Regions from separate parts of the Arthrobacter sp. T572 genome, predicted to be linked through region 2. Evidence: predicted binding sites of a transcription regulator. Region 2 holds the regulator's gene; each other region holds the start of a gene.
The links. The regulator HrcA, encoded in region 2, represses chaperone genes, less so after heat shock. The targets are predictions, from matches to a motif close to TTNGCACTCGNNNNNNNCGAGTGCNAA.
Positions count from the first base shown of each region.

Region 1: ACUYMZ_RS14685 (FmdB family zinc ribbon protein) is a predicted target of HrcA. The motif match lies at 1,067-1,093, and genes of this name have one in related genera.
Region 3: groL (chaperonin GroEL) is a predicted target of HrcA. The motif match lies at 1,384-1,410, and genes of this name have one in related genera.

Region 1 is NZ_JBRAZQ010000002.1:2,909,152-2,912,422, forward strand. Features, by position in the region: gene galU (UTP--glucose-1-phosphate uridylyltransferase GalU) at 1-282, opposite strand, end outside; gene ACUYMZ_RS14680 (5-formyltetrahydrofolate cyclo-ligase) at 406-1,020, shown strand; gene ACUYMZ_RS14685 (FmdB family zinc ribbon protein) at 1,154-1,429, shown strand; gene cpaB (Flp pilus assembly protein CpaB) at 1,496-2,248, shown strand; gene ACUYMZ_RS14695 (AAA family ATPase) at 2,271-3,271, opposite strand, start outside.
Region 2 is NZ_JBRAZQ010000002.1:2,279,681-2,282,951, reverse strand. Features, by position in the region: gene ACUYMZ_RS11725 (DUF3097 domain-containing protein) at 32-880, opposite strand; gene hrcA (heat-inducible transcriptional repressor HrcA) at 1,094-2,101, shown strand; gene dnaJ (molecular chaperone DnaJ) at 2,152-3,271, shown strand, end outside.
Region 3 is NZ_JBRAZQ010000002.1:958,979-962,249, forward strand. Features, by position in the region: gene ACUYMZ_RS05695 (DUF3263 domain-containing protein) at 1-292, shown strand, start outside; gene ACUYMZ_RS05700 (LytR C-terminal domain-containing protein) at 341-961, shown strand; gene ACUYMZ_RS05705 (cold-shock protein) at 1,117-1,320, shown strand; gene groL (chaperonin GroEL) at 1,628-3,253, shown strand.

The DNA.
Region 1 (3,271 bases), 630 kb from region 2:
GATGGCCTCCAGCTTGGACGTATCCCCCTTCTCCGCGAGGGTGGCTTCCAGCGCGGGCACGCGGTCGAAGTGGTCCTCCAGCGCGCGCTTGCTGCGACCGGTGATCATCAGGACGTCGTGCAGGCCAACCTTGACCGCTTCCTCGACGACGTACTGGATGGCGGGCTTGTCAACCACGGGCAGCATTTCCTTGGGCATCGCCTTTGTTGCGGGCAGGAACCTGGTACCAAGACCCGCTGCAGGGATGACGGCCTTACGGACAGCATTGTTATCGAGAGTCACCGGACTAATGTAACGGAAGGAGCACACCAACGGGTAAACCCCCCGCCGAGCGGGTCGAACAAAATGCAGGGACCCCATCAGCGCCGATGTTGCTGCGTTGACCGGGGCCCGGACGGGATTGAGATGGCAACGAAGGAAGACATCCGTCGAAGCCGCCGGCTTCACCGGCGCACGCTCACACCGGAACAGATGGCCGCCGCCGGCGCTTCGATAGCCCGGCATGGCATGGCGTGGGCGGAGAAGAGGTCCAACGGCACGGAGGCTTCTTTTGCCATCTATGTCGGGGTGGCCCACGAGCCACCAACGCTGCCGCTCATTGCTTCCCTGTACGACTCCGGCCACCGGGTGCTGCTGCCCGTCTGCGAGGCGGGACGGCGGCTGAGCTGGGTCTACTGGACTCCGGACACCGCCTTCGTGCGGTCCGACTTCGCACCGATCGACGAACCCGAAGGCGAGCGCCTGGACAGCAGCGTGGCAGCGGGCGTGGCCGGCATCTTCATGCCGGCCACCGCGGTGGACAGGGACGGAAACCGCATTGGACAGGGTGGCGGCTACTACGACCGCCTCCTGCAGGAATTCGACGCTTCGGGCGGGCGTCCGCCCACCATTGCGGTGGTGTACGACGACGATCTGTTGCCTTCCGGTGCAATCCCCGCCGAAGAATTCGACCAGCCGGTCCCGGAAGCACTGACACCGTCCGGCATACACACCTTGGGCGCCTTGGGCGGCGGTGTGTGAGGTCCTGCACATTCCATGGCGGGTTGCGCCCCTTCAGATGCTAGAATTGGCACTCAGGCCCTGTGACTGCTAATGCGGGTTTTTCCGCAGAGCATCCATCAGGACCTGTACTTTGTTCTGAAGGAGGAATTCAGTGCCCACATATGCGTACGCCTGCAAAGACTGCGACCACGCGTTCGACATCGTCCAGTCCTTTTCTGACAGCTCCCTGACGGAGTGCCCGGAATGCCAGGGCTCGCTGCGCAAGAAGTTCAACAGCGTAGGCGTTGTCTTCAAGGGTTCAGGCTTCTACCGCACCGACTCACGCGACTCCAAGGGAAGTACGGTCTCTGCCGCTCCATCAGCTGCAGCACCGGCCGCTGCTCCGGCGCCTGCCGCCACCCCGGCACCCGCCGCAGCGGCAAGCTGACCGCATTATCCACATAAGGCAACCGGCCGCTGTTTAGCGGCCGGTTCCGGTGTTTAACGTGGCTGTATGCCACCAAAAACATCCGGATCCCTGATAGTCCGTCGTCCAACACCGTACGTCGGCGGAGCCTCCGTTACTTCCCCCCGGCCTTCCCGGTACACCAGTCGCAACCCTGCCCGCCGGCTCAGACTTGGATCCCTGGTTGCAAGGAACCGCCGCCTCACTGTTGCACTGCTGCTCTGCCTGGCCACCGGGATCGCCGTCCAGCAGCTCACCCCGGCATCGGAACAGCGCGTCAGCATTCTGGCAGCGGCCCGCGACCTCCCGGCAGGAGCCACCCTCACGGAAGCAGACTTCACTTCTGTCGGCGTCCCGCCCGACCTCGCCCTGGACGGAACGCTCCGGGACCCCGCATCCGTGGCCGGACGCCAGCTGGCATCACCCTTGTCCAAGGGCCAACTGCCCACCGAAGCAAACCTTCTGGGCCCCGGCCTCCTGACAGGAGCGCCCCCGGGAACGGCCGCCGTACCGCTCCGCATGGCGGATCCTTCATCCATCCAACTGCTCTCCCCCGGCCAACTGGTCAACGTTGTCCTCACCGCTGCGGGATCGTATGACGAATCCAGGGACAACCGCATACTGGCAGCGTCCGTCCCGGTGCTCTGGACTTCCGCCCAAGGAGGCACGTCCGGGCAGTGGCTTGGGACCAGCGAAACCGAGGGTTTGGTTGTTGTCGCCGCGGACCCGGTGCAAGCAGAAAAGCTTGCCGGCGCGTCTACGCAAGGCAAGCTTTTCTTTGTGCTGGTGAACCCGTCATGAAGGGCGGCGTTCCCGGGAAGGGTCAGCCCCAATGAGGGGGCTTCTGCTCCTTCAGCCACTGGTCGTGATCGTAGCCTTCGTCGTCGTTCCAGCGCCGGGGATCGTCTTCGGAAGCCTTGTTTGGAAGGATGCCCCCGGAGGATGCCCGTGCCGACTTTTCGGGTATAGCCTCTTCAGCTGCTCCGGATCCGGTCTCCACCTCGGCTGCTGCATCCGCCGCCTGCTCCGCCGGTTCACTGTCCCAGTGCGTCGGCTCCCCTGCAGGCCCGTCACCCTGGGCATGTTCCGCCCGGGCTACGTCCTCGCCGCCGGTTTCCTGATTGGTCATGCTTGGTTCTTTCCTGTCTTCCCCGATGCCGGGCCGGGGCGTCGACACGTCCTCCGCAGCCTGCTGACCGCGGGTGGGAGCGGCACTGCGGCCATAAGCCGAACTGCCGTCCACGCCCAATTGTTCAACGTCCATGTCCAGGAAGCCAGTGTGGCTGGACGCTCCCGGGTGCGCCACATGGTTCTCAAGGCCAAGGTACGAGCCGATACGGTCCGCGCAGGACGACGGATCGGTGAAGACCTCAATGGTCCAGAGGGACATGTAGCGCCAGCCCATGCGCTCCAGGAGCTGGGGACGCAACCTGCTGCGTTCGCGGACACTCATCCGCCGATACCGTTCGGTGCCGTCGGATTCGATGGCCACTGGAGTGGGGACCTCAGCGCCTTCCCGGCCAATGGTATGGACAGGGTCTGCAGCGGCAGCAATGTCCAGCACGCCATCGTAGAGGTGCCACACGCGGGCTCCCCGCGCCCGGAGCCGTTCTCCCAGGTCAGCAACCAGGGGATCCTCGCCCAACGCCTGCTCGCTGGCTACGGCGCGGGACGCCGGGGTTCCCAGGTTGCTGTTTCCGGACAACTCACGGTCAAGCAGTTCGTAGAAGTCCACTGCGCCGTGGGACAAACGGTCCAGGTCAAGATCCTCGGGCCGGAAGCAGCTGAGCACGTGCATGGAGCGCCGGGCCCTGGTCATAGCCA
Region 2 (3,271 bases):
ACGGTGCCGTGACCCGCGCCGGGAATTTCCGCTAAGGGGCCGTGAGGAAGTCGATGACTTCTTCCACCCGCCCCAACAGCGAGGCCTCGAGATCGGCGTAGGTACGTACCGCCCCCAGGAGCCGCTGCCAGCCCAGGCCGATGTCCTCGGCGGTGGTGTGCGGCCACCCAAAAGCCTTCAGGATTCCCGTTTTCCAGTCCATGCCCCTGGGAACTGAGGGCCACTGCTCGATGCCGAGGACTTTGGGCCTGATCGCCTGCCATACGTCCACATAAGGGTGTCCGACAATCAGTACGTTTCCCGTGGCGCCGGGAAACGTCATCGCCTCCGCAGCGATCCGGGATTCCTTGGAGCCGGCCACAAGGTGGTCCACCAGGATGCCAAGCCGACGCCCGGGACCAGGCTTGAAGGCGGCAATCGCGGCCTTGAGGTCATCCACGCCGTGCAGTGGTTCCACCACGATCCCCTCGGCCCGCAAGTCGTCACCCCAGACTTTTTCCACGAGTTCGGCATCGTGCTTGCCCTCAACCCAGATGCGGCTCGCCTTGGCTACCTGGGCCCGCTGGCCCTCCACCCGCACCGAGCCGGATGCTGTACGGCCACCTGCCGGCGAGGCGGGCGCTTTCGCCGCGGGCGGCATGAGCCGGATGGCTTGGCCTTCCAGAAGGAAGCCATAACCGAGCTGAAAGGATTTGGTCTTGCCCCGGCGGTCCTCCAGCGACACGATATGCATTCCGCCGGATTTCTCCACGCGCGTAACTTCTCCCACCCAGCCGGACTGCACGTCCTCCAGGACCATGCCCCGCTGGACGGCGACTTCAGGGAGCCCGGTTTTGGCCGGGGCGGAGAGATCGGTGGGACCCCACGTGTCAAAGGCCAAGGGCCTGCCTCTCGTAGCTGGGCGGGATTAGCAGGACGGCAAGGGTGCGCGGCCCGCGCCCGACATCCCGGCGGGCGGTTTCCATGCTAACAACGCCGGGGCGCATACTAGACTATTAGCACTTGGGCATGTTGAGTGCTAAAAACGGTGTGAGCCGTCTGTCCCGCGATCAGTGGTCGGCGGGACCGGGGAAAGTCGTCAGGAGGTGTTGCAATGAGTGAGCCACGCAAGCTTGAAGTGCTCCGTGCCATCGTTGAGGACTACGTACACTCCCGGGAGCCCGTGGGGTCAAAGGCGTTGGTGGAAAGGCACCATCTTGGCGTGTCCAGTGCCACCATCAGGAACGACATGGCGGTCCTGGAAGAGGAAGGCCTCATCGCAGCGCCGCACACGAGTGCGGGGCGCATTCCCACGGACAAGGGCTATCGCCTGTTCGTGGACCGGATCTCACAGGTCAAGCCTCTGTCTGCTGCGGAACGGCGCGCCATCCATTCCCTGCTTGAAGGACCGGATGATCTTGATGACATCCTGGAGCGGACCGTACGGCTGCTGTCCCAGCTGACCAACCAGGTGGCCGTGGTGCAGTATCCCCACTCCAAGCAAGCCCTGGTACGCCACGTGGAATTCGTCCTCCTGGGCCCAACCCAGGTACTGGCAGTCCTCATCGCCGACACCGGCAGCGTGGGCCAGAAAGTCATCGAGACCGGATCTGAGGTCTCCAACGACGCCCTGATGGCTCTGCGCTCCAAGTTCCTTGGCAGCATTGCCGGCACGCAGTTGTCCCTCCTGCCCCAGGTTCTTCCCTCGGTGGTCGCGCTGTGCCGTCCCGAGCTCCGGGGCCTGGCGCAGAGACTTGCCCACGGACTCGAAACTTTGAGCGATACCAGCAGGGAGGAGCGGATTCTGCTGGCCGGAACTGCCAACCTGGCCCGCTCCAACGTCGACTTTCCCCTCAGCATCGGCCCGGTTCTTGAAGCCCTTGAGGAACAAGTGGTCATGCTCCGGTTGTTGTCGGATATGGGCGACGACCCACGGGGTGTAACGGTCAGCATCGGGCGCGAGAACCCCTACGACGGGCTGGCGGAAGCATCGGTGGTGGCTACCGGCTACGGCTCGGGAGCCAAAGTCGGAATCCTTGGTCCCACCAGGATGGACTATCCCACCACCATGGCCGCGGTACGCGCCGTGGCCAGATACCTGTCACGAATTCTCGGTGGCTGAAGCAGCCCCGGGGTAAAGAACTGCAGTACAACAAGGAAGAGATACCGACTTTGAGCAGCCACTATGACGTTTTGGGAGTCTCCCCGGAAGCGACCGGAGAAGAGATCAAAAAGGCGTACCGAAAGTTGGCACGAAAGCTTCACCCGGACGTCAACCCGGGCGAGGACGTCGCGGAACAGTTCAAAGCAGTGACCCATGCTTACGAAGTCCTGTCCGACCCCCAGAAGCGGCGGGTCTACGATGCAACCGGCAACGAGAACGGTACCGACAACGGGTTCGGTGGCGGCTACTCCGGCCAGGGTTTCGCGTTCCAGGACATCTTCGATACTTTCTTCGGCGGTGGCGCAGGTGGCCACGCAGGCCCGGCTTCCCGTGTACGCCGCGGACAGGACGCCCTCATCAGCGTCAGGATCGACCTCAAGGATGCCGTCTTCGGTGTCAATAAGAAGCTTGAAGTAGATACCGCCGTCGTATGCCCCACCTGTGACGGCAGTTGCTGCCGCCCGGGCACGCATCCGGAGCGGTGCGACATCTGTGGCGGAAGCGGCCAGGTGCAGCGCGCGGTCCGGTCCATCCTCGGCCAGGTGATGACCACGGCACCCTGCGGTTCCTGTGAGGGCTTCGGCACCATCATCAAGGATCCGTGCAACGAGTGCAGCGGCCAGGGACGTATCCGCAGCCGCCGTTCGCTCACCATCAAGGTCCCCGCCGGTGTAGCCACAGGAACCCGTATCCAGCTCTCCGGCCAGGGCGAGGCCGGTCCTGCGGGTGGTCCGGCCGGCGACCTGTACGTGGAGATCCGGGTCAACAACGATCCCACGTACGTCAGGGAAGGCGACGACCTCCACGCAACGTTGAGCGTGCCGATGACTGCAGCCGCGCTCGGCACCGAATTGAACCTTGAAACCTTTGACGGCCCGCAGGAAATCGACGTCAAGTCCGGAACCCAATCCGGTGAAATCATCACCCTGCGTGGTCTCGGTGTGACACACCTGCGTGGGTATGGCCGCGGCGACCTCAAAGTGCACCTCCATGTTGAGACGCCCAGCAAGCTGGATGCGGCGCAGGAAGACCTGCTAAGGCAGCTCGCCAAGTTGCGCGGGGAACAGTTCACGGAGGGCAAGCTGGTGGCCAGCGGCGGCATGTTCGCCAAGCTCCGGGACAAGCTCG
Region 3 (3,271 bases), 1.3 Mb from region 2:
TTTTGCTCTTGATGACCTATCGGTGGGCGTCCGCAGCGATTCGCCCCTCAGTGAGCGGGACCAGCAGATGCTGGCCTTGGAGCGCCAGTGGTGGAAGTACGCCGGGGCCAAGGAACAAGCGGTCAGGGAGCTGTTCGACCTGTCCGCCACCCATTACTACCAGATCCTTAATGCGCTGATCGATACCGAGGAAGCGCTGGCCCACGATCCCATGCTGGTCAAGAGACTGCGTAGACTACGTACGTCCCGCCAACGCGCGCGGACAGCGCGCCGTTTGGGGTCCGACGCGTAAACCGCCAGGCTGACCGTCAGCAGCAACCAGCAAGGACAACGCTTCACCATGACCAAATTTGCCAAGGATGAATTCGACCGGGTTCCGCAAAACAGCACCCGGCAAGGCGTGCACCGCGAATCCCAGGAAACGTCCCGCCCTTCGCTCTGGCCGATCCTGACCGTCGGCGCCGTGGCCTTGGTGCTCGGCCTGGTTGCGTTCCTCATCCTTCCGCGCCTGGGACTGGTGGCACCCGGCGCTTCGTCCAGCGTTTCGACGCCGGCACCCCAGGAAACTTCTGCCGCACCTTCCGCTTCGCCGACTGAGTCTGGCAGTGCTCCCGTGGCTTCCGGAGAACCCACGCCCAACGAAACACCGTCCGACACTCCCTCCGCGACCCCGTCCGGTGCGCCCCTGGACAAGACCACGGCCGTTGCTGTGTACAACGGCACCTCCACGGCCGGCCTTGCCGGCCGCGTGGCCGGTTTGGTGCAAGGTGACGGTTGGGCACTTGGCACGGTGGGCAACTGGGGCGGCATTCCGCAGCAGGCATCAGTGATCTTCTACAACGCTCCCGGGCAAAAGGCCAATGCTGACGCGTTGGCCACGCTCCTGGGAATCACTAACGTGGTGGAGTCCCCGGACGTCCAGCAGCCCCTGGTGGTTGTTGTAGGCCCGGGCTACCAGTAGCACTTGCTGCCCATCGTTCCGGTTAAGCCTCAATAACAAAACAGCAGCCCCCGGCCGGCAGCGCAGCGCCACGACAGTGACTGTGGTTACAGTGGATTGATTCCGGTCCGGAGATCCCGGCCGCCGGTCTTGGCTACTGTGAAAGTGTGGGCATCATGGCTTTGGGAACCGTGAAATGGTTCAACGCCGAAAAAGGGTACGGCTTCATCACTGTTGATGATTCCGGGGACGACGTCTTTGTACATTGGTCCGCTATCCAGATGGAAGGCTACCGGGCCCTCGAGGAAGGCCAGCGGGTGGAGTTCGAGCTCGGAGAAGGACAAAAGGGCCCCCAAGCAGAAAGTGTCCGCGTCGCCTGACAGTACCGCGCCTCCGCTCTTGGCTGAATACACGGAATTTTGCGGCTCTGGATGGCGCCCCTGCTTGCACTCTCCACGGTCGAGTGCTAATTATTGATTTAGCACTCCTTGGTACTGACTGCTAACGGTGTACCGGCTTCGGCCGGCGCTCCCTCCAGTTGGTGCGGGGGAGGACCAAGAAACACCTTGGTGGGATGAGGTCCGGCGCGCGGGGCATACAGAGGCCGTAAGCAAAGGACCGTCCGTCGCGGGCATCCCATCCGACAGGTACCTTCTTAACGACTGTCCCGAAAGGACTACCGCCGTTATGGCCAAGATCATTGCATTTGATGAAGAGGCACGCCGCGGCCTCGAGCGGGGTCTGAACACCCTTGCTGACGCCGTCAAGGTTACCCTCGGCCCGCGTGGACGCAACGTCGTCCTCGAAAAGAAGTGGGGCGCCCCCACGATCACCAACGATGGCGTTTCCATCGCCAAGGAGATCGAGCTGGACGATCCTTACGAGAAGATCGGTGCGGAACTGGTCAAGGAAGTTGCCAAGAAGACGGACGACGTCGCTGGCGACGGTACCACCACCGCAACCGTCCTCGCCCAGGCACTGGTCAAGGAAGGCCTGCGCAACGTTGCAGCCGGCGCCGACCCGCTGTCCCTCAAGCGCGGCATCGAGAAGGCTGTTGACGCCGTCATCAGCGAACTCCTGGCCTCCGCCAAGGAAATCGAGACCAAGGAAGAGATCGCAGCCACGGCTTCCATCTCCGCCGGCGACCCGGAAATCGGCAGCCTGATCGCCGAAGCCCTGGACAAGGTGGGCAAGGAAGGCGTCATCACGGTCGAGGAATCCAACACCTTCGGGCTGGAACTCGAGCTCACCGAAGGCATGCGCTTCGACAAGGGCTACATCTCCGCTTACTTCGTCACCGACGCAGAGCGCCAGGAAACGGTCCTCGAAGACCCGTACATCCTGATCGTCAACTCCAAGATCTCCAACGTGAAGGAACTCGTTGCAGTCCTGGAGAAGGTCATGCAGTCCAACAAGCCGCTGCTGATCATCGCCGAAGACATCGAGGGCGAGGCTCTTGCCACCCTGATCGTCAACAAGATCCGTGGCACCTTCAAGTCCGTGGCCGTCAAGGCTCCGGGCTTCGGTGACCGCCGCAAGGCCCAGCTCGCCGATATCGCCATCCTCACCGGCGGCCAGGTCATCTCCGAAGAAGTTGGCCTCAAGCTGGAGAATGCCGGTCTGGAACTCCTCGGTACCGCCCGCAAGGTTGTTGTCACCAAGGACGAGACCACCATTGTTGAGGGTGCAGGCGACGCCGACCAGATCGCGGGCCGTGTTGCCCAGATCCGCGCCGAGATCGAGAACTCCGATTCCGACTACGACCGCGAGAAGCTGCAGGAGCGCCTGGCCAAGCTGGCCGGTGGCGTTGCAGTCATCAAGGCCGGTGCCGCAACCGAAGTTGAGCTCAAGGAACGCAAGCACCGCATTGAGGACGCAGTCCGCAACGCCAAGGCTGCAGTCGAGGAAGGCATTGTTGCCGGTGGTGGCGTTGCCCTCATCCAGGCCGGTGCCAAGGCATTTGCCAACCTGAGCCTCGAAAACGACGAAGCTACCGGTGCCAACATCGTCAAGGTTGCCATCGACGCTCCGCTCAAGCAGATCGCTTTCAACGCCGGCCTCGAGCCGGGCGTTGTTGCTGACAAGGTTCGTGGACTGCCTTCCGGCCACGGCCTGAACGCTGCAACGGGTGCCTACGAGGACCTGCTGGCCGCAGGCGTCAACGACCCCGTCAAGGTGACCCGCTCTGCACTCCAGAACGCTGCTTCCATCGCTGGTCTCTTCCTGACCACCGAGGCTGTTGTTGCTGACAAGCCTGAGAAGAACGCTCCGGCTCCGGGCGGCGACGAGATGGCAGGCATGGGCGGCTTCTAAGCCTCCTGTACTGCAGCG